3 regions of the Halomonas sp. HAL1 genome follow, and region 3 is predicted to be linked to each of the others. Evidence: predicted binding sites of a transcription regulator. Region 3 holds the regulator's gene; each other region holds the start of a gene.
What was found. Region 3 encodes sigma-54, which starts transcription at its own class of promoters, with help from an activator protein. Its sites were predicted from a motif close to TGGCACNNNNNTTGCTNT; they were not measured.

Region 1 (7,506 bases), 1.4 Mb from region 3:
AGGCAGCCTAAAGAGCCGCGAGCTAAAGCTACCTTCTACCAGTGCATCTATCAAGCTGGTAGAGATACTCCCGCTCTGAAGAATAACGAGGAACCACTAAAAAGCCATCACGTTGGATGGCCTCTGTTACTGAAATCAGGAACGCGCTAACGAGTTAATCTTCTTTCGGCGGTGTTTCCATGGCGCGTTTGTCGTCGGGGACTCTGACGATGTGGCCGACATCGAGTTTACTGTGGCTTTGGTGGCGGCCGCCTTTGGCGTCGATGATCGCGACAACTTCGCCAATGCTTACTGCGTCATCTTCGCGGTATGCTTCTACCTTGATGCGTACCATGGCGCCTTGGTAGCGGGCAGAAATAATGTCGCCTGGGTCGGGGGCGTTATGGTCGGGGTCGTTTTTAAAGTACTCCGCTACGCTGGCGCTACCTGGGTTATCCCATTCTACATGCTGATGCATCGTCGTCTTCCTTGTCACGTTGGATGTCGCTTTAGTGTAGTGCGTTCAGCTGCTTACTTCACCAGGGCTTTCTTCGACAGGCATTGCTTGTTCCGCCGACTTTTCCGCTGCCGCTACGTTATTGGGCTGACCCACATATTGAAACAGGAAGTTAAGCGCTGCCGGTAGGCTGGCGCGCCAAACCTGCCATGTGTGGCCGCCGGGGTAAAGGTCGAGCCGTACCTCGTTGGGTTGAATGCGCTCCATGGCTTGGCGGAGTAAGCGGGCGTGAAACTCTGCGTCGTATACGTCGCTGCGCCCGGCGCTGATATACAGTGGCACGGGGGGAAGGTCGCCTTCTTCATCGGTGCCGCGGGGGATGACGCGCAGGCGGTATTCTTCTAAATGGGCGGTGTAGTTGAGGGTTTCCCAAAGCTCGCGGTCAAATTGCCCTTGGTCATTTATAAAGGCTGGGTGGCGCCAGGCGGAGGAGTTGCGCGGTGGTAGGGGGACGTAGCTTGCGGGGCTTAGCGCCGCTACGGCAGCAAATAAATCAGGCCGTTCTAGGGCGAAGTTAAGCGCGCCGTAGCCACCGGCGGAAAGCCCCGCTACGCCACGTAGGTGGCGTTCTTGCCCAACGTGATAGGTAGCTTCCACGTGGGGCATTAGGTCATTAAAAAAAGCGCTACGGGCGGGTTCGTTGTGGCCATCTACCCACCAGCTGCGGCTACCGGGCATAATGAAAACTGCTGGGGGTATATGCCCTGCGCGAATTAACCTGTCGGCTACCTGTTGTAAATTGCCGCGGGAAACCCAGTCGCGGTCGGTACCAAAGGAGCCGTGTAGCATGTAAATGACGGGATAGGGTGCGGTCGCCTGGGTGTCATAATTATCAGGTAAATACACGCTATAGGGGTAGTCGTAACCGAGGGTGGGTGAGGAAAAATGATGATGCTCAACGTCGCTTGCCAAGCTTTGCCCGCTGAGTGTTAGCCACCCAATAAAAGTGGTGAGTAGGGTGCGACACCGGTAGGAGAGGAAAGGTGGCTTTGGGATGAACACGTTTTCTCCGGAATTAAAATAGTTTAATAAAGTCGGACAGCGCAACGGCACCGGTTGTTCATCGTAGCTATGTAGACTCGTTCTGCAGACTCGTCATGCAGAGCAGGCACGCAGAATAGTTACACAAAGTAGTAATGCAGAATAGCAGGTTAGGCGTATGTAGCGGCGGGAGGCCCAATGCGAAAAGTTGAAGAGATCTATTGGTTGCGCGCTTACGGCTGTATAGCCGTTTTTTTGTTTCATTTATTAGATCACGTCAATCAGCGCCTTGATAATGTCGCCACTGATTTAATGCGCCTGCCGCTGGTGCTGGGTACGCCAATCTTTTTGTTTATATCGGTCTTTGTGTTTGCTGTTCGCTACGATAAATCCGTGCCGGAGGGGTTTCTTACTCAGCGTGTAAAGTATGTGATGGTGCCGTACTTTGTGTATGGCTTTATTTATTCCACCGCTGAGTGGTTAAGCCAACAGGCGTCGGATGAGCCGGTGGGGTTCGTGGCTAATGCTATCGAGTATTACGTTTATGCGGGCTGGCATGGCTATTTTTTGATCATTGCGATGCAGTTTTACGTGGCTTATTGGCTGTTTACCCGCTGGCAGCTGTGGCGCTTGAATCCGGTGCCATGGCTGTGGGGTGCCTGCGTTATCAGCATGGCGTATTGGGGGCTGGCTTATTGGTTTGATGTTGATTTGCCCGGCTACCTGCTGTGGATCGCCCCGTTGGGGTGGATCTATGTGTTTTTCCTGGCGCTGGTGCTAGTGCGCTATTACCCGCTAGCCCCAGAGGGCGTCCTTACTGAGCGGCCCACCTGGATGCAGCAATTGGCGCACCCAGCGTGGTTGGTGCTGTTGGTGGCGCTAATTATAGCGGCGACGTTTGCGGGGTGGCTGGCGTTTTCATCCAAAGAGGTGTGGGTGATTCCGTTCTTCGTGCTGTTTACGCTTTGTGCCATGCGTTATTTGGCTGGGCGCCAGGCGCCGTTGTGGGTACGCCACATCAATGCGTATTCGTTTGGGATTTACTTGGCCCACCCCATGTTCTTTGTGCTTGCCGATCTGGTGATTGAGCCTTTTTCGTTGCCGATTGGCGTGTATGCGCTGGTACTCATCGTCGTGGGGCTCGTCGGGTCGGTGGCCCTTAATAAATTGGCGAATACCACCACGCTGGGAGCGATGCTGTTCGGCAAGCGCTTGAAGGTACGTTAATGGGAAAACGTTAGTGCATAAGTCGAAAGGCACGGCTTACCGCTTCGATGTGTAAGCGAGATCCGGGTCGTTAGGCAGTATGGCGGGCGTGTGTTCATCCGCTTGGCTAAGCAAGCGGCCGCTGTACGTTTTTAGGCGAGTGGGGCAGTCATGCAAGCGCTGTAAAAAATCGTCAATCGCGCTGCCGTCATCCAGCTCGGGATCAAATCCACCCAGGCGCTCAAGCCAGACCCGCCTGACGGCTATGTAGGGCGGTAACAGCAGCGTGCTTGCCAATAAGCGGCGCAGGATGCGTTTGGACAATGACGGCTGAGCAAGGCCAACAATTAAGGCATCAAGGCTGTAGGTGTTTAATTGCGGGTAGAGTGAGCCCCATAGGCTGGCAGGCAGTGGCTGTTTCTGCAGTGCAATAATTAACCACTCAGCTTGGCTGGCAAAGGCTGCTTTATTGAGGCGTGCGCCTAGTGGTAGCTTGGGGGTGATCAAACAATGAGTGTGGTAACGCTGCTCAATCGAGCTGAGACGCGCATGGGCTTGCGTGCTCGTTACCAAAATGGGCAGCAAGTGGTCGGCTACGCCAGAATCACGTATGGATTTTAAGTGGCGTGGCAACATGTTACCCGTCACCATGGCATCAACGATAAAGCAAACCGATCCCATTTGCCGACTCCGATTGTGAGCAAATCTATCAAATTGTAATTTATTGTAGTAGCTGGCTTATTTGCGTAGCAAGTAAAAAAACTTGCGAGCCAAAAAAGAGGGGTCATTATTATTAATGCACTTAATTGGCGCGTAAGACATTATTTTTGCTCTGTATTGGTGCGCCATGGCTTTCTTAAACAGCTTCCGAACCTGTATTTAGCCGCTTTGCGTCATCAAGAGGCATCCTGATCCACTTTTTAACAGTTATAAAACAATTGGTTGCTGTTTTTCTATGCCATATTGGTGCAGAGTTGGCATGCTCTCTGCATTATATTTGCAAGCGGCTAGCGGGCCGTAGGCATAAGTCCTACGACGTGCTAAAACGATAGCCGGTTTGAAATGCTCGCTGAGCGATTTGTTCACTAATGTCAGGCAAACGTTGAGCGAACAAGAATGACAAACGTGCGGTTTAGCGCGTATTTTGTCGAACAACACATTTATCGGTAGCTTACAGTCGTTAGCTTTAAGCCACGCTCATACCGGAGGACTCTATGTCAGCCAAGACTCTCGCGCTAATTGAAGAACATGATGTTAAGTGGGTAGATCTGCGTTTCACCGACACTCGCGGTAAAGAACAGCACGTTACTGTGCCTGCTCGCGATGTGAACGAAGAATTCTTTGAGAATGGCCAGATGTTTGATGGCTCTTCTATCGAAGGCTGGAAGGGCATCAACGAATCCGACATGATTCTGCGCCCGGAAGATGGCACTGGCTATCTCGACCCCTTCACCGAAGATGCGACGCTGGTTCTGCGCTGCGACATCATCGAGCCGGCCACTATGCAGGGCTACGATCGTGATCCGCGCTCCATCGCTAAGCGCGCTGAAGCTTATCTAGAGTCTACTGGCCTGGGCGACACCGCGTTTTTCGGTCCTGAGCCTGAATTCTTTATCTTTGACGAAGTACATTGGAAGTCTGACATTCAGGGCTCCATGTACAAAATCACCTCCGATGAAGGCGCATGGGCGACCAATAGCCAAGTAGAAGGCGGCAACCTGGGCCACCGCCCGCGCGTTAAAGGCGGCTACTTCCCGGTTCCCCCGGTTGATAGCTTCCACGATATTCGTGGCGCGATGTGTAACACCCTGGAAGCGATTGGCCAGACTGTCGAGGTTCACCACCACGAAGTTGCCAACGCGGGTCAGAACGAAATCGGCGTTAAATTCAACACGCTGGTGAAAAAAGCTGACGAAGTTCAGGAAATGAAGTACGTGATCCACAATGTGGCGCACGCGTATGGCAAAACGGCGACCTTTATGCCGAAGCCGCTGGTAGGCGACAACGGTTCTGGTATGCACGTTCACCAGTCGTTCTGGAAGGGTGGTGAGAACCAGTTCGCCGGTGACGAGTACGCTGGCCTGTCTGAAATGGCGCTTTTCTACATCGGCGGCATCATCAAGCATGCCCGTGCCCTAAACGCCTTTACTAACGCTTCTACCAACTCGTACAAGCGTCTGGTACCTGGCTTTGAAGCGCCGGTAATGCTGGCCTACAGTGCTCGTAACCGTTCTGCCTCTATCCGTATTCCTTACACCGCTAGCCCGAAAGGCAAGCGTGTTGAGGCTCGCTTCCCTGATCCGACTGCCAACCCGTACCTGGCATTCTCTGCCATGTTGATGGCGGGTATCGACGGTATCAAGAACAAGATTCATCCTGGCGATGCTATGGATAAAAACCTGTACGACCTGCCGCCAGAAGAAGGCAAGTTAGTACCGACCGTAGCACACAGCCTGGATCAAGCACTGGAAGCTCTCGACGCAGACCGTGCGTTCCTGACCGAAGGTGGCGTGTTCACCGACGAAATGATCGATGCCTACATCGAGCTCAAGATGGAAGAAGTGGAGCGTATCCGTATGACGACGCATCCCATCGAGTTTGATATGTACTACAGCTGCTAATCAGCGCTTTTAGCACCTAGCTGTTACCATCACCCTCGCGGTGGTAACAGTTGATAAAAATAGTATCAAAACCCCGCTTCGGCGGGGTTTTGTCGTTATTGAGGTTGTGACAAGTGTGAGGAGCAGTATGGGTAAGCTAACCACGTGCGCGATTAGCTTCTTGATGGTCGCTGCACTGGGCATCGGGGCGGCCATCATTTCAGGTGCGGCTTTCGGGCAAACGGTTTTCAGGGTCATTGATGAGCACGGCAATGTTACGTTTACCGATAACCCTGGCCGCGGCGGGGAGGCGTTGGAATTGGCACCGTTACCAAGCCTGCCGCCTGGGTTAAGCGCGGCTACGGCCAGGGTGGCCACGCCCGCTACTGGGCGCCCACGTGGCAAGCCAGGGCAGCCTTTTATGCCTTATGACCACTTTTCGATTGCGCTGCCCCAGCAAGGCGCACGGCTGCCGGAGCGAAGCACCGCGGTGGAAGTGGCCATTGCGCCTCCGCTACGCGATGACCACCAAGTGCGGCTGATAGTGAATGGAGAGATTAGCCAGACCGCGCTGCACAGTGATGTTTTCTGGTTAACAGGGCTTCCTGCGGGGCAGCACGAGCTTCAAGCAGAGCTATTGGATAGTAGTCAGCGTTTACAGCACCGTACGCCCGCGGTGACCATTACGGTGCCTTAGGCCGGGTGGTTGAAATCTCGAATGCACTAAATTGGTGCGGTTATGGAGGCATTTGGCGCGGTGATTGCGCTAAAACGATCCATCTTCTTTTATGGCTATGCCCGCAAGCCGTGCAACTAGGCATAAATGCATAATTGGCGCGCTTTTTGCAGTTCCCTCATTGATTATCCACCTGTAGGTCTGCAACGGCGATGGAAGACGTAATTTCTCAGGACACCACCATGCATCAGCGTTTGCTTGAACATCTCACCACGGCGGTACTGCTGCTGGACGGCGAGCTGCGTGTGCGCTGGATGAACCCTGCCGCTGAAGCCTTACTAGCGGTTAGCTTAAGCCGCGTTCACGGCATCAGCCTAGATACGCTTCTGGGCGGTGTTGACAGCATCGATGAGGTATTGGCTAAAGCGCGGGATGCGTTTCATCCTTACACCCAGCGAGAAGCGCGTATTACGCCGCTGAACAGTGAGCCGCTGACGGTCGACTACACCGTGACGCCGCTATCGGACGACGAGTTACTGTTAGAAGTGGAGCCGCGGGATCGGTTAATGCAGATCTCGCGTGAAGAGGCGCTGACCACTCGCCAAGAAACCATCAAGATATTGGCCCGTGGGCTTGCTCACGAAGTGAAAAACCCACTCGGTGGGATTCGTGGTGCTGCACAGCTGTTAGAACGGGATTTAGACGATCCGGCGCTGCGCGAATATACCCATATCATTGTGGAAGAGGTGGATCGGCTGCGCGACTTGGTCGACTCCATGCTGGGCCCTAACCGTGTGCTTAAGCATGAGCCGGTCAATATTCACCGGGTGTTGGAGCGTGTACGCGCGCTGTTAATTGCCGAGCATCCCAGCGTTGTTATTAGCCGCGATTATGACCCCAGTTTGCCCGACCTTTCCGGCGATGAATCGCAGATGATTCAAGCGGTCCTCAACGTTGCACGTAACGCCGTGCAAGCCATGAGCGATGCGCAAACCCCTGAACCTACCTTAATACTGCGCACCCGCGCCCGGCGTCAGTTTACCCTCGGAGCGGAACGCCACCGTTTAGTCAGTGAAGTCTCGGTGATTGATAACGGCCCAGGCATCCCCGATACGCTGCAGGAAACGCTGTTCTATCCGATGGTATCAGGACGCGCTGAAGGCAGCGGCCTTGGGTTATCGATCGCCCAGTCGATTTTGCACCAACATCAAGGATTGATCGAATGCGACTCACGACCCGGACATACCGAATTTCGTTTACTGATTCCATTGGTAATAATTTTACCGGAGAAGCGTCATGACTGAGGCTACACGTACAGATGTTGCGCGGGTGGTGATTGTCGATGACGACCGCGCTATCCGCTGGGTGCTGGAGCGCGCCTTGGCGCAGCCCGATCTCGACGTTGAGTGTATTGAGCGTGCAGATACAGCCCTTGCGCGTTTACTGGAAAGCCCTCCCGACGTGCTGGTCACCGACATTCGTATGCCAGGCATCGACGGCCTGGACTTAATGGCGAGAGTACGCGAGGCGCACCCCGATCTACCGGT
Region 2 (7,506 bases), 1.8 Mb from region 3:
AGAAAAAGTTTGGTAATCATATCACCCATTCTCTAGCGGCTGCCGAAGAACTTCTAACACATGGCGGGAGAACTCGGGCAGCTCATCCAAAAACAGCACACCATGATGAGCGAGTGATATTTCACCGGGTTTGGGTTTCGAGCCACCGCCGACCAGCGCCGCGGCGCTGGCACTGTGATGGGGTTGGCGAAATGGCCTTTTGCCCCAGTCAGCTTCCAGTGGCAGGCCGCAGACCGAGCGTACGGCAGCGACTTCCAGTGCATCCTCTTCTGAAAGCGGCGGCAGAATACCGGGTAGGCGACTGGCCAGCATGGTTTTGCCGGTGCCTGGCGGGCCTGCGAATAGAAGATTATGACCACCGGCCGCGGCGACTTCGAGCGCACGCCGCGCTTGCTGTTGGCCGCGCACATCGGCGAGGTCATCCACCGGGGCGGTGGTTTTCACCGAGGCGCTGAGTTTGTGCGGGGAAATCTTCTCTTGATCGAGCAAGTGCGCCACGACCTGCCAGAGGGTGTCGGCAGGCAGCACCGGCAGATCGCCCGCCAAGGCCGCTTCATCGGCGCAGTCGCGGGGAATAATCAGCGCTTTTTTCGCCCGTCGCGTAGCCAGGGCAAAGGGTAGGATTCCCGGTACTGCGCGCAGTTTGCCATCTAGGGCCAACTCGCCGGCACACTCCATGCCTTCCAATGCTTCCACCGGAATTTGCCCAGAGGCGGCCAAAATGCCTAATGCAATAGGTAGATCAAAGCGGCCACCCTCTTTGGGAAGATCAGCGGGGGCGAGGTTTAACGTGATGCGTCGCGTATTAGGGAAATCAAAGCCCGCATTGACCAATGCACTGCGCACCCGTTCACGGCTCTCTTTGACGGCGGTTTCGGGTAAGCCCACTAACGTCAGGCCCGGTAAGCCATTAGCCAGATGCACTTCAACATGCACCGCGGGTGCGTCCAAACCTACGCCTGCGCGCGTGGCGACAATGGCTAGCGTCATTGCATTCCCTCGCTGATTTTTCGTACGGACTTAAGCTAATGCTTGGCGAAACCTACATTATCTTAAGTATTTAAACTAACGTAATTAAGAACGCTTTGGTAGCCTCATGGCTTGCTAATCAGTAGAGGGGGCGTTCACCACAGCCGATGCATCTAGCGCCGTAGTCAGTTCGCGAGCAAACCGCTGGGCGGAGGGAAGCGCGCCGAAGCTCCATACCGGCGGCAGGCGAACTATCCTGTCGTTTTTGACGCTGGGAAGATGCTGCCACAGACCGCTTTTGGAAAGCTGCTCTTCAACTCCGGCAGGCAACGGGTCGATGATCACCAGCGTTGCCTCGGGGTAACGCGCCAACGCCTCAACCCCTACCAGCGCAAATCCCCAGGCATTGGTGGTTTGATCCCAGGCATTGGGGAGGTCGAGCTGCTCCAGCACGGCGTTGTACAAGCTGTTGTCCCCAAACACTCGCACGTGGCGGGCATCCATAAACTGAATCATGAGCAGCGGCGCGATTTCTGACTGTGAGAGGGGGCGTGATTTGCGCAGGCTAGCCATCAAGGCTTGGGTGTCGTTAATTAGCTCTTCTGCTTGGGGCTGGTGCTCGGTTAACTCGCCTAGCTGGCGAGTGAGGGTTTGCATCTCTTCCCAGGTGTCGGTGCCGGGGGAGTAGAGCGCGAACGAAGTGACCGGCGCGATTCGCTCCAGGCGTGGCGTCAAACCCGCAAACATGGGTGAAATAAGCGTCTGTTCTGGTGGCACTTGTGCCAGCAGCTCAAAGTTGGGCTGGGTACGTAGCCCCATATCGGTGGCACTCTCGGGTATGCGAGGCTCACCCACCCACTGGTGGTAGTCACTCTGCTGGGCGACGCTACTGACAGGCGCGTCAATCGCCAGCAAGGTTTCGGCTATCGTCCAGTCAACCGTTGCCCACTGAGCCTGGGCAGTCGAAAAGGCCATTAGACAAACGGCGAACAGCCCGCAGCGTGTGAGTCTTGAGAGCGCGGTGGTGTGGCGCATGGTGATGAGAGGCCATCCGAAAAATAAGTGCTGTATTTAAACGATAATATTTATTGTTTGCAAACATAGGTGCAGGTGATGCCGAGGCGCAATCCCAATTGTTCCAGCGACTGCGACGTCAGGGTCTGCTGTGTTTGGTTTACAGGCGGGTGAGTCGCGAGTGTTTTCATAGGTCATGCGCTATCGTTTTCAATGATATGCATCAAATTGGCGCATCAGTAGGCAAGACGACTCTTCAAAATGAAAAAGTCTGCGCTGGCAACGGCCACCCCACAGCGATGTCGGCACCGGTTTGACCTATCTTGGTGCTTGCACGCGACTTGTTTGTACCAGGTCGCCTTTCTCAAGGGTTCCACTATCAAAGAACTAATGGCGCTTGAAGATAACTGCTAGCCCAGGAAGATAATATTGACAGATAAAATGTCAATGATATTGATTCGTATTTATGGAGATAGGGAGGGCTGAGAGGACATGATAGAGCAAGGCGACCATCATGACGGCAGACGTCGGCAATAGGTGATGTCACGCTATTGCCGATAACCGTTAACTAAATGACTGAGCAGTAAATGGGTTTACCGTTTGGTCGGTTTTTCGTCTTCATTGCTGTCACTGTCTGGCTCTGGGGTAGGCACTGGTGGTACTTCTGCTTCTACTGGCGTGGTGGTTGGCGCTGTGGAGGCTTCAACGGCTGCTTCAAGGTTAGCCACTTGGCGCTCTAACGCCTCTACCCGCGAACGCGTGCGCTGCAGTACGTCCATCAAAATATCGAAATCTTCCCTGGAAACAAGCTCTAGGCGGTCGAAGGCGCCACGCACGACTTGCTGTACGCCTTTTTGTATATCTTCCGGTGCCTGAGAGGCGTTCTGTAAACGGTCGCCAATCTGCTGGGCCAGTCGGCTGATGCGGTCTTGAGGCGCCATAGCTGCTCTCTCCTTAATAACTCACTAAATGAACATATATAAAAACGGCTTACCCGTAAGGATACGCAACAGTTGACGAATTCGCATGCGTCGAATGGATTAACTGCTCAGCGGGTGGCTTGCATCGAAATGGAGCAGGCAACATTTGCTTACGCCTTTTTTTGGTGCAATAGCCGTGGTGTGACGATGGATTTGACGAGATTAAGCGCTTTGAAAGACTTTCCTTGTTGTCTAATTAGCTGACTTATAAGTAAAAAAAGTCAGCTGGCACGGTATGCGCATTAACGGTTCAGGTGCTTATTCTGGCGGCTGTGCCGCTACCAATCTAGCAGGACTTATCCAGCAGGGGAGATCCGGGATGAAACTCATCACCGCTATCATCAAGCCATTCAAGCTCGACGATGTTCGTGAGGCACTAGCCGACAACGGGGTTCAGGGCATCACCGTTACTGAAGTTAAAGGGTTTGGCCGTCAGAAAGGGCATACCGAGCTGTACCGTGGCGCCGAATACGTTGTCGATTTTCTGCCCAAGGTAAAAGTGGAAGTGGCCGTTGACGATGCACGTTTAGAAAGCGTGCTGGATGCCATCTGCAGCGCAGCCAACAGCGGAAAAATCGGTGACGGCAAGGTGTTTGTTACGCCACTGGAAGACGTGATTCGTATCCGCACCGGTGAGCGCGGCGCTGACGCCGTATAACGGACGCCACGCGAACAGGGCTGCAGAGCCGTCTTTTGCGTATAACTTCTCATAGAATAACGGGGAACACCTCATGAATGAGTTAGCTGATTTGAGCTACGCGCTCGATACGTTCTACTTTCTAATTTGCGGCGTGCTGGTGATGTGGATGGCCGCAGGCTTCTCCATGTTGGAAGCGGGCCTGGTACGCTCCAAAAATACCGCTGAAATTCTGACCAAAAATATCGCGCTGTTTGCGATTGCCTGCACCATGTACCTGTTGGTGGGCTACTACATCATGTACTCCAGCAGCGCTGGCGGCTTCCTACCTAACCTGGGTTTCCTGATTGGCGCTGAAAACAGCGTTGATGCGGTGACCGCAGGCGGCGATGACGCCCCCTACTACTCCATGCGTTCTGACTTCTTCTTCCAGGTAGTCTTTGTCGCCACCGCCATGTCGATTGTGTCGGGTGCCGTGGCCGAGCGTATGAAGCTGTGGGCATTCCTGGCCTTTGCAGTGGTAATGACCGCGTTTATCTATCCGGTGTCTGGCTACTGGACGTGGGGTGGCGGCTGGTTGTCTGAAGTTGGCTACTCTGACTATGCAGGCTCAGGCATTGTGCACCTTGCCGGTGCAGCTGCAGCCCTCGCTGGTGTCATCGTGCTCGGGCCGCGTAAAGGCAAATATGGCAAAGATGGTTCTATCCACGCGATTCCCGGTGCCAACATGCCGCTGGCAACGCTGGGTACCTTCATTCTGTGGATGGGCTGGTTCGGCTTTAACGGTGGTTCCGAGCTCAAGCTGGCGGCCGTCGATTCTGCGAATAACGTGGCGCAAGTGTTTGTTAATACCAATGCTGCTGCGGCAGGTGGTGTGATTGCGGCACTGATTCTGGCCAAACTGTGGTTCCGTAAAGCGGACTTGACCATGGCACTGAACGGTGCGCTGGCGGGCCTGGTGGCAATCACCGCTGATCCGCTCTCTCCGACCGCACTGGGCGCCACTATTATCGGCGCGATTGGCGGCATCATTGTGGTCGCTGCCATCGTCACCCTTGATAAAGTGAAACTGGATGATCCGGTCGGCGCGATCTCGGTTCACGGTGTTGTCGGTATCTGGGGTGTGTTGGCGGTGCCGCTGAATAACGACGGTGCGTCTTTTGGTGCCCAGATTATCGGTATCGCCGGTATCTTCGGCTGGGTTTTCCTGGCAAGCCTGGTGGTATGGGTGATCCTGAAAGCCATCATGGGTATCCGGGTTAGCGAAGAAGAAGAGTATGAAGGCGTTGATATCGCTGAGTGCGGTCTCGAAGCCTACCCAGAGTTTGGTATTAAGAAATAAACAGCGGTATTAAGAAATAATTTAATGCTGACCTAGTGAGCTGGTGTGCTCCTTATAGCCTCCCCTAAAGTGGGAGGCTTTTTTATTCTCTGCCGATAGCGGTGTATGCTGGTGGTTAGCGGTTATCGGTTGCCTTACCAGCAGCCGTGCAACCCGACCCCATTACGGCCACCCAGTTAGAGGATATGGTAATGAAATTGATCACAGCTATTATCAAGCCGTTCAAGCTCGATGATGTGCGCGAATCGCTCTCCGATATCGGCGTGCAGGGTATTACGGTGACAGAAGTGAAGGGCTTTGGGCGCCAGAAAGGGCACACCGAGCTGTATCGTGGCGCTGAGTATGTGGTGGACTTCCTGCCCAAGGTGAAGCTGGAAGTCGCCGTGGACGACGATATGGCCGAGCAGGTGATTGATGCCATCACCCAAGTCGCTAACACGGGTAAAATCGGCGACGGTAAAATCTTTGTTATGCCGTTAGAGCAGGTGATACGTATCCGTACCGGTGAAACCGGTAAAGACGCCGTTTAAAGACGCCAGCATACAAAACCCCCGCTAGCCGGTTTATATCCTCAAACCGAGTAGCGGGGGTTTTTAATGGCTAGTGGTTAACTTACTTTTCGACGAAAGCGCGTTCAATCACGTAGTCGCCCGGCTCGCCCATGCGCGGCGAGATATTTAGACCCAGCTCATCAAGCAGTGCGCTGGTATCGTCTAGCATGGCGGGGCTACCGCAGATCATGGCACGATCCTGACGCGGATCGATGGGCGGCAATCCGGTATCTTCGAACAGCTTACCGGTACGGATATGGTCGGTCAGGCGGCCCATGGTGTGGAACTCTTCACGGGTAACGGTGGGGTAGTAGACCAGCTTTTCAGTGATATCTTCACCCAGATACTCGTGCGCAGGCAGCTCTTTGGTGATGAAGTCGGCGTAAGCCAGTTCAGAGACCTCGCGGACACCGTGTACCAGCACGATTTTCTCGTAGCGTTCGTAAACGTCTGGGTCTTGGATCAAGCTCATGAACGGCGCCAGACCAGTACCAGTCGAAAGCATGTAGAGGTTACGACCGGGCAGTAGATCATCGGTGACCAGCGTGCCGGTTGGCTTGCGGCTGACCATGATCTGATCGCCCACTTTCAAGTGCTGTAGGCGTGAGGTCAGCGGGCCGTCGGGCACTTTGATGCTGAAGAACTCAAGGTGGTCTTCATAGTTGGGGCTGGCAATCGAGTAAGCGCGCATTAGCGGCTTGCCATTCACTTCCAGACCAATCATCACAAACTGACCGGTTTTGAAACGCAGGCTGCGCTCGCGTGTGGTGCGAAAGCTGAACAGGGTATCGTTCCAGTGATGAACGCTAAGCACTTCTTCCAGAGCAAACTTACTCATGCCGGTTCTCCATTAGTCGATGCTGGCGTTACACCGCATCGATCATATTCTTAAAAAGAATAAAAATGATTTAATAAGTTGCCAACAAGTCTAAGCAAAGGGTGGTATATCTGTTAAGCGAATTATATTGATAACACTTATCTGAAAAATAGATATAGATCAAATACAGGTCAGACGCTATGCACTACACCTTGCGGCAGTTGGAAGTCTTTGTAGCGGTCGCTCAGCATGAGAGCGTCTCCCATGCGGCGCGGGCGCTCTCCATGTCTCAGTCAGCGACCAGTACCGCGCTTGCCGAGCTGGAGCGGCAGTTCGATTGCCAGCTGCTCGATCGCATCGGCAAGCGCTTAAAGCTCAACGCACTGGGCTTTCAACTGTTGCCCAAAGCGGTGGCGCTGCTCGATCGGGGGGAAGAGATAGAAGAACTCCTGCGCGGCCAGCAGGGGGTTGGGTCGCTGGAGGTAGGCGCCACGCTAACCATTGGCAACTATCTAGCCACGCTGCTTATCAGCGATTTTATGCAGCGCCACCCTGGCAGCCGTGTACGCCTGGCAGTGCGCAATACGCGCCATATTATCGAAGGGGTTCGCCAGCATTCGTTGGATTTAGGACTGATTGAGGGGCAGTGCGACGATGAGATGATCATTAGCCAGCCGTGGGTCGAAGACGAGCTATGCGTGTTCTGCTCGCCGCGTCACCCACTGGCAGGCCGTGAGCATCTTGAGCTTGAACAGCTACTGCGTGAGGACTGGATTATGCGCGAAGAGGGCTCCGGCACCCGTATGACGCTGGAGCACGCTGCGCGACACCGCCGCAGTCGGTTTAACACCTTGTTGGAGCTGGAACACACCGAAGGCATCAAGCGCGCCGTGGAATCAGGGCTGGGCATTGGCTGTGTCTCACGTCTAGCCCTGCGCGATGCCTTCCGGCGCGGCAGCTTGGTGCCGCTGCCCACGCCGGAGTTGGATCTAAAGCGTCAATTCACCTTTATCTGGCACCGCCACAAGTACCTCACCACCGGTGTGCGCGAGTTCTTGCGGCTATGCCGTGAAATGACTGCCGGGGCTAAACGCAGCGACGATATTGCGCTGCCGCCGATTCCGTAAAATCCCCGCTCACTTTGCTCTTGAGATTAGGTGGCATAGGCCCTGGCGTTGCTTAATGATAACGGAGCA
Region 3 (7,506 bases):
GGGGTCGGGACGTTGCTTACGCATAGTGTGGCTCACAGATAAAATTCGTTGCGGCATTATACCAGCTGCGAGTACAACATTGATTCGCCGAAGACATTCTCTTGGAGACATTCGGTTGAGAAAGGAGGCCATATGGCACAGGCATTTGATGCATCCGCGCAGCAGTCGTTACTAACCGCGCGGGCCGAAGAGGCGCTAGCGTTGGCAAAGCGCTTGGGCGCGGATGCTGCCGAAGTAGGCGCAAGCGTCGATCAGGGAATAGGTGTTAGCGTACGCCAGGGTGAAGTTGAGACGGTTGAGTTATCCCGTGATCAGGGCATCGCCGTGACGCTTTACGTAGGCCAGCGTAAAGGTAGTGCCTCATCAACGGATGCTAGCAGTGCCTCGATCCAGGCTGCGGTAGAAAAAGCGCTGGCGATTGCCCGCTATACCGGAGAAGATCCGGCCGCCGGGTTGGCCGATGCATCGTTGATGGCCACCGAGTTACCCGATCTGGAAGTGCATTACCCCTGGGCACTCACAACCGATGAGGCGATCGAGCTAGCGCTTGCTTGCGAGCAGGCGGGGCGTGATGTTGACGGTATCTCTCAGTCGGATGGCGCATCACTTTCGAGTGGCGAAGGCGTGCGCGTTTATGCTAATAGCCACGGCTTTTTAGGCACCCAAAAGGGCAGTAGTCACTCTCTTTCATGCATGCTGATTGCCCAGGATGCGAGCGGTATGCAGCGCGACTACGACTACACTTCTGCACGTGATCCCAAGGCACTGCGCGACCCCGCTGCAGTAGGGCGCGAAGCTGCCGAGCGTACGCTGCGCAGGCTCGGCGCAAAACGTCCGCCCACGGGTACCTTTCCAGTGCTATTTGACCCGTCGCTGTCCAGTGGCTTGATTGGTCATTTACTGAGTGGTTTAGCCGGTGGTGCTTTATATCGCCAAGCCTCGTTTCTGTGTGACCGGCTTGGCACGCCGCTGTTTCCCGATTGGTTCAGCCTTGAAGAACGTCCAATGGAAATCGGTGCCACAGCGAGTTCGCCGTTTGATGGCGAGGGCGTGCAAACCCGTAATAATCGTTTTATCGATCAGGGTAGCATTGCCAGCTATATGCTCTCTTCCTACAGCGCTCGTCGGCTGGGTATGCAAACCACGGGTAATGCCGGTGGGGCACGAAATGTGCGTTTGGTGGCACCACTGCAATCCCGTGACAGTCTATTAAAAGAGATGGGCCGGGGGATTTGGGTAACCGAGCTGATGGGGCAGGGCGTTAACGGCGTGACCGGTGATTACTCACGTGGCGCTGCAGGGTTTTGGGTAGAGGATGGAAAAGTACAGTACCCGATCGAGGAGTTTACGATCGCCGGGAACCTGGAGCGGATGTTTGCCGGGTTAGTGGGGATTGGCGATGACACCGATACCCGTGGCAGTGTTCACACGGGTAGTTGGTTAATTGATGCCATGACCGTAGCGGGAGATTAAAAGCTACTGATCTTCTTCAAAACGAGCATCGAACAGCGCTTGAATAGCATCAAGCGCCTGTTCGGCGTCATCGCCTTCAGCGTTGATGGTTAGCTCGGTACCGCAAGGGGCGGCGAGCATCAGCAGTGACATGATGTTGGCGGCGTCAGCGACCTGTTGCTGTTTTTGAACACGTATTGTCGCCGTGAACTGTTGGCCGCATTTTACCAGTTTGGTCGCCGCGCGTGCATGCAGGCCGCGTTGATTGGTAAGTGTGAGAATTCTTTCTGGCACCCTGGTTCCTTTTCGCCGAGTGGTGTCATTAATGGATAGAAGCGCTTAAGAAGTTGCTTGCTGCTCGTCGGTTTGGGATGTGCTGGCGGGCGGAGCAGCTAGCTGTTCATTTAATGTGTACTGCAAGCCTAACTCGCGATGACGTAATTGAATTTCGCCCATACTGTGTACTAATCGCTCTGCTAGCTGTTCGACCATATAGACCGAGCGGTGTTGCCCACCGGTGCAGCCAATCGCGATAGTCATGTAGCTACGCTGGCTATCTTGGTAAGCGGGCAGCCAGCGCTCAAGCCAAGCCTGAATATCGTTAGTCATGGCGTCTACGATAGGATAACCGCTTAAGAAGGCCACTATGTTCGCATCGCGGCCTGTGAATTGGCGTAGCGTTGGGTCCCAATATGGGTTTGGCAGGCAGCGCACGTCGAAAACCAAATCAGCATCCAACGGTACACCGCGCTTATAACCAAACGACTCAAGCGTCAGCGTGAGCTTGTCGCGCCGCTGATGGGCGACTTGGTCGGTAATGCGACGACGCAAATCGTGAACTGATAGCCGCGAGGTATCGATCAATAAATCGGCTAGATCACGAATGTCGAGCAGCGTTTCTTCTTCTTTATTGATAGCCTCTTCAAGCGTCATTTCGCTATCGCGCGTCAGCGGGTGCCGCCGCCGTGTTGCGGAGTAACGCTCAAGTAAGATGCGCGCATCAGTGGTCAGATAGATCACTTGAAAATCAATTTTACGTTGCCGCAAATCCTCTAATAAAGAGGGCAGTCGTGCCAGGGCGCCAGGCAAGTTACGGGCATCAATACTGACCGCCAAATGGGCGCGGTCGCCCTGGTCGCGTAATTCGTCCACCAACGACCCCAGCAACATGGCAGGGAGGTTATCAATCGCATAGTAGCCAAGATCTTCAAGCGCTTGTAAGGCGATAGATTTACCTGACCCAGAGCGGCCGCTAATGATCACAAGTTGCATAGAGTCTCTCTTTGCTTTGATCAAGCTGCGTTAAGGGTGGCGAGCGCAAAACAACCTGCCGTTGAGTACCGCTTGGCAGGTTTAGGCTTTCAGGAGGTTGTTTGCTCACGAATTTTAGCGGTAAGCAACTCAAGTAGTTCGCGCTGGCTGCCTGCTTTACGCAGTTTCTGACGCGTATCCGCATCGTTCATGATGGTAGCTACCTGGCCGAGCAGAGAGAGATGTGTGTCATCAGCCTCTTCTGGAACTAGCAATACAAACACCAGATCCACCGGGTCGCCGTCGATAGCATCAAAATCAATCGCTTCTGCGAGTTTTAAAAAACCAGCAATCGGGGCCGAGCAGTGAGGACTACGCGCATGGGGAATAGCCACGCCGTTACCAATCCCGGTACTGCCTAAGCGCTCACGGCCAATTAAACGGCTAAACACTTCTTGGCTGTCCAGACTGGGGATATTTTGGGCAATAAAGGTGCTGAAAAATTCCAGCACCCTTTTTTTGCTGCCCCCGGGTACGTCAAAGAGAACCCGTTCCGGGGGGAGTATGGTTTCCAACGTCATTGAATTAACGCACGCCTGCGCCTTGGGCGCGAGCTTGTGCTTTTTCCTTATGTTTAACGAGTTGCCGATCAATTTTGTCCGCTAATGCGTCAATAGCGGCGTACATATCACTGTCTAGGGCTTCCGCATGTAAATCAGCACCTGCTGCGTGCAGTGTACAGGCGGCCTGCTGGCGCTCTTTCTCCACAGATAAGGTGACTTGCACCGTGGTTATGTTGTCGTAATGGCGCTCTACACGTTCAAGCTTTTCGTTGACATAGTCACGCAAGGCGTCAGTCAGTTCTACGTGATGACCAGTGATATTAACTTGCATTGACGTACTCCTTATCCATCGGACTGTACTTCGATTGTAACCCTTTTTGCCGCGTTGCAAAGCCCTTGTCGAGAGTTTCCCTAAAACGTTGATTTGTGCTAGCGCAAACGACGTCGCTCGCTAGAGGAGGGAATGCCCATGGCTTCACGGTATTTAGCCACCGTTCGACGCGCTACTTGAATTCCCCCCTCTCCTAATAGCGTGACTAAGCGGCTATCAGAAAGCGGCTTGCCTGGCGGCTCCTCTTGAACCAATTTCTTAAGCCGAGCGCGGATAGCGGTGCTTGAATGGCTGTCTCCATCCTGGCCGCTGACTTGGCTTGAGAAAAAGTATTTGAGTTCAAATACGCCGCGAGGCGTATGAATAAATTTCTGAGTGGTTACCCGGGAAATAGTCGATTCGTGCATTTCCACGGCCTCGGCGATATCGGCCAATATGAGCGGCTTCATGGCTTCTTCGCCGTGTTCTAAAAAGCCAATTTGCCGGGTGATAATCTCGCGTCCAACGCGCAGTAGCGTATCGTTGCGGCTAGAGAGGCTCTTGATCAGCCAGCGTGCTTCCTGCAAGTGTTCTTTTAAAAACTGATTGTCCTGACTTTTATCCGCACGCTTTATTAAGCTTGCGTAGTCGGGCTGAATGCGCAGCCTTGGCAATGCCTCAGGATTGAGCTCTAAGTGCCAGCCTTCGTGGTCATGGCGTACGACCAGGTCGGGCGTTACATAACTATCATCGGTATCGCCATAGGCGCTGCCCGGGCGTGGATCAAGGCTACGAATGAGGAGAATGACATCAGCCAGCTGGTTATCATCGAGTCCCAGGCGGCGTTTTAGTAAGCGCATGTCATCTTTGCCGAGCGCTTCCAGAAACTGCCGTACTAAGCGGCGGGCAGGAACCAGCAACGGCGTATCATCGGGAAGAGTGGCCAGCTGCAGCATCAGGCACTCCCGCAGGTCGCGGGCGAATATTCCTGTTGGCTCAAATTGCTGAAGCTTAAGCAGAATGGTTTCTACTTCGCGCTGGCTAAGCCCGTCGATACCTTGAGCGCGAAGCCCTTCACGTATGTCGTTGAGCGGCTGAGTTAAATAGCCATTAGCATCTAACGCGTCGATAAGACTTTCTGCGACAAGTTGCTCTCGCGCGCCAAAATCAGTCATGGCTAGCTGCCACAGCAAGTGCCCATGAAGACTCTGGCCAGCCGCTTGGCGCTCAAAATCAGGTCCTTCGCTGCTGGTGCCACCGTGACTGCCCATATCTTGGTAGGTATCAGACCAGTCACTATCTACCGAGAGCTCGGTGGGAATGCTCTCTGACCACTCTTCCTCTTTGGGCTCGCTGACAGCCTGTTCGCCAAATTCATCCTCTTGTTCCAGCATGGGGTTGGCATCTAGGGCCTGCTGAATTTCTTGACGTAAGTCCAGCGTTGATAGCTGTAACAGGGCAATGGCCTGCTGCAGCTGAGGTGTCATGGTCAGCTGTGTGCCCATGCGCAGTTGAAGAGAAGCTTTCATGACCATCTGAGAACCACTCGTTAATCAGAATGCTCCACCCTAGTGCGAGTAGGTCTCAGGTGCAAGTGCAATAAGCATGCCATTGGTAGTAAAGTTGTTGTAGAGCGCTAATTAGAAGTGAAAAATAAGCTAGAGGCGGAAATCAGCGCCTAAATAAACCTCCCTCACTTTCTGGTTAGTGAGTATCGAGGCTGGAGAGCCGCTGGCGATGATTTGACCATCGCCCACGATGTAGGCGATATCACAAATATCCAGGGTTTCGCGAACGTTGTGGTCGGTAATCAGTACGCCGATGTGGCGCTGCTTTAATGCCCGAATAATGGTTTTGATCTCGCCCACCGAAATGGGGTCTACGCCAGCAAAGGGCTCGTCCAGCAGAATGAATGCGGGTTCTGTCGCCAGTGAGCGAGCAATCTCCACACGCCTGCGTTCACCGCCTGAAAGGCTCATGCCCAGGTTGTCGCGAATATGGGTAATGTGAAAATCTTCAAGTAGCGCTTCCAGGCGCTGCTCGCGGTCGCTACGGCTGAGTTCTTTGCGTGTTTCGAGTATCGCCATAATATTATCGGCAACCGATAATTTACGAAAAATAGACGCTTCTTGCGGAAGGTAGCCGATACCCGCCGCAGCGCGTTCATGCATTGGGGCGCGGGTTAGATCTACATCGTCGATACCCACTTTGCCAGCATCGGATTTCACCAGCCCCACAATCATATAAAACGAGGTGGTTTTGCCCGCGCCGTTAGGGCCCAGTAAGCCCACGATGCTGCCTTGGGAGATCTCTAAATTGATGTCTTTAACGACTCGACGTCGCTTATAGCTTTTGGCCAAGTGATGGGCATATAGGGTTTTGATTGGCGCAGTGTCTGTAGTTGCCAAGGCTTGGCTCCCTATTGTTCAGGCTGAAGGGTCATACGTATGCGCTGGGGCTCGCTGCCGTCAACGTCAGAGCGTGCTTGAATCACTTCACGGTCAATAAAATACTCAAGGCGCCCGCCGGTGAACGTATCCTCGAGCTGGATCAGCTCGGCTTGGTCAATCAGCTCTACGCGGCGCTCAGCGACGTGATAAATAATCCGTCGCGCCCAGCCTTCAGTGGGGCCATCTTGGCCTTCAACTTGATGACGCAGGTAGGCGCGTTCGCCGGTGGATGTCGCTTTCGATAGTTCGCCAGCCTCGTTGCGTTCGATCTCTACCCGTTCGCCTCGCAACTGCATTTCGCCTTGGCGAATATCTACATCCCCGGTGTAAACGGCGGTGCCCGCCCGCTGGTCCAGATCTAAGCGGTCGGCTTCTACTTCTACAGGGGCTTGTTGTGACGTTTGGGCCATTGCCGATAACGGCATCGTGAGGGCAAAAAGAGTGGTGGAGAAAAGGGCTGTATAAATAATGGCTTTCATGGCGGCTCCTCTTAAGGTTGCGTGGCCGGGGGGTGTGTGCCGCGCACATTATCATTTAGGCGGACCTGGCTGGTGTTAAGCCACGCGTCCATACGTGAAGCGCTCATTTGCTGGGGTGGTTGCTGCAGTAATACCGGTGTTTCACTCCAAGCATGTTGATTAAGGCCATCATAATGCAATAGCTCGGTATCAAGCTGCCAGCCTTCATCCGGGGCGATCAGTCTGGCCGAGCCAGACATCAGCAGGGCCTGTGTAACAGTGTTGAGCGTGCCTACTTCGGCGCTAGCCAGCCACTGACGATTCTCACTATCATACAGTACCGCTTGAGGTTCTTCCGTCCAGGTTTCGCTTCGCTGCGGCGTATGAATAAGCCGCGGCGTTTTTAGCGACTGCATAACGTTGCCGTTATCGCCGAACAGGGTGATTTCAGCATTTTCCAGTACGTGGCCTGGCTCTTGAGCCTGCGCGTCGGGATCGATGCTAATGTCTTGAGGCCCGCGGGGGTCAAGCCATACCAATAAAGCCCCTAAGGCAATCACCAGTCCGGCTAACCAGATGCGTACTTTAAAGCGTTTAACCATTTAATTGCGGCCGTGCAGGTAGGTGTCGAGCACCGCGCTCCAGTGCCCTTGAGCTTCAAGCAGCGTATCGCAGATTTCGCGGACGGCACCGTGGCCACCTAGACGTTCCGTGGTCCAGTCGGCGTGGGTATGCATGTAATCGGGCGCATTAGGGACGGTAATGCCGACGCCGCAACGCTTAATAGCGGCCAAGTCAGGTAGGTCGTCACCACAGTAGGCCACCTGCTCTAACTCTATATCGAGACGCTGGCAAAGCCCGCGCAGGATGGCAAGCTTGTCTTCACAGCCTTGATGGACCAGGTCGATGCCCAGTGATGCGGCGCGCTGGCTCACCATGGGAGAGTCGCGGCCCGTCACCAGCGCTACATGTATACCCACTCGCTTGAGAAGCTTCAGCCCATGACCATCCTGAGTATGAAA

Region 1: glnA (glutamate--ammonia ligase) is a predicted target of sigma-54. The motif match lies at 3,659-3,676, and genes of this name have one in related genera.
Region 2: Q3Y66_RS18770 (P-II family nitrogen regulator) is a predicted target of sigma-54. The motif match lies at 3,190-3,207, and genes of this name have one in related genera.

What each region holds. Positions count from the first base shown of each region.
Region 1 covers NZ_CP130610.1:193,427-200,932, forward strand. The annotation lists gene Q3Y66_RS00910 (hypothetical protein) at 155-457, opposite strand; gene Q3Y66_RS00915 (esterase family protein) at 503-1,498, opposite strand; gene Q3Y66_RS00920 (acyltransferase family protein) at 1,676-2,704, shown strand; gene Q3Y66_RS00925 (hypothetical protein) at 2,741-3,364, opposite strand; gene glnA (glutamate--ammonia ligase) at 3,898-5,304, shown strand; gene Q3Y66_RS00935 (DUF4124 domain-containing protein) at 5,432-5,980, shown strand; gene glnL (nitrogen regulation protein NR(II)) at 6,202-7,263, shown strand; gene ntrC (nitrogen regulation protein NR(I)) at 7,256-7,506, shown strand, end outside.
Region 2 covers NZ_CP130610.1:4,040,880-4,048,385, reverse strand. The annotation lists partial or broken gene Q3Y66_RS18785 (YifB family Mg chelatase-like AAA ATPase) at 31-990, opposite strand; gene Q3Y66_RS18780 (ABC transporter substrate-binding protein) at 1,105-2,004, opposite strand; gene Q3Y66_RS18775 (accessory factor UbiK family protein) at 2,577-2,924, opposite strand; gene Q3Y66_RS18770 (P-II family nitrogen regulator) at 3,283-3,621, shown strand; gene Q3Y66_RS18765 (ammonium transporter) at 3,695-4,942, shown strand; gene glnK (P-II family nitrogen regulator) at 5,134-5,472, shown strand; gene Q3Y66_RS18755 (ferredoxin--NADP reductase) at 5,555-6,331, opposite strand; gene Q3Y66_RS18750 (LysR family transcriptional regulator) at 6,511-7,437, shown strand; gene Q3Y66_RS18745 (methyl-accepting chemotaxis protein) at 7,464-7,506, opposite strand, start outside.
Region 3 covers NZ_CP130610.1:1,552,574-1,560,079, forward strand. The annotation lists gene yjgA (ribosome biogenesis factor YjgA) at 1-24, opposite strand, end outside; gene pmbA (metalloprotease PmbA) at 133-1,473, shown strand; gene Q3Y66_RS07295 (HPr family phosphocarrier protein) at 1,477-1,746, opposite strand; gene rapZ (RNase adapter RapZ) at 1,792-2,724, opposite strand; gene Q3Y66_RS07305 (PTS sugar transporter subunit IIA) at 2,814-3,284, opposite strand; gene raiA (ribosome-associated translation inhibitor RaiA) at 3,289-3,597, opposite strand; gene Q3Y66_RS07315 (RNA polymerase factor sigma-54) at 3,696-5,111, opposite strand; gene lptB (LPS export ABC transporter ATP-binding protein) at 5,235-5,984, opposite strand; gene lptA (lipopolysaccharide transport periplasmic protein LptA) at 5,996-6,505, opposite strand; gene lptC (LPS export ABC transporter periplasmic protein LptC) at 6,517-7,086, opposite strand; gene Q3Y66_RS07335 (HAD family hydrolase) at 7,087-7,506, opposite strand, start outside.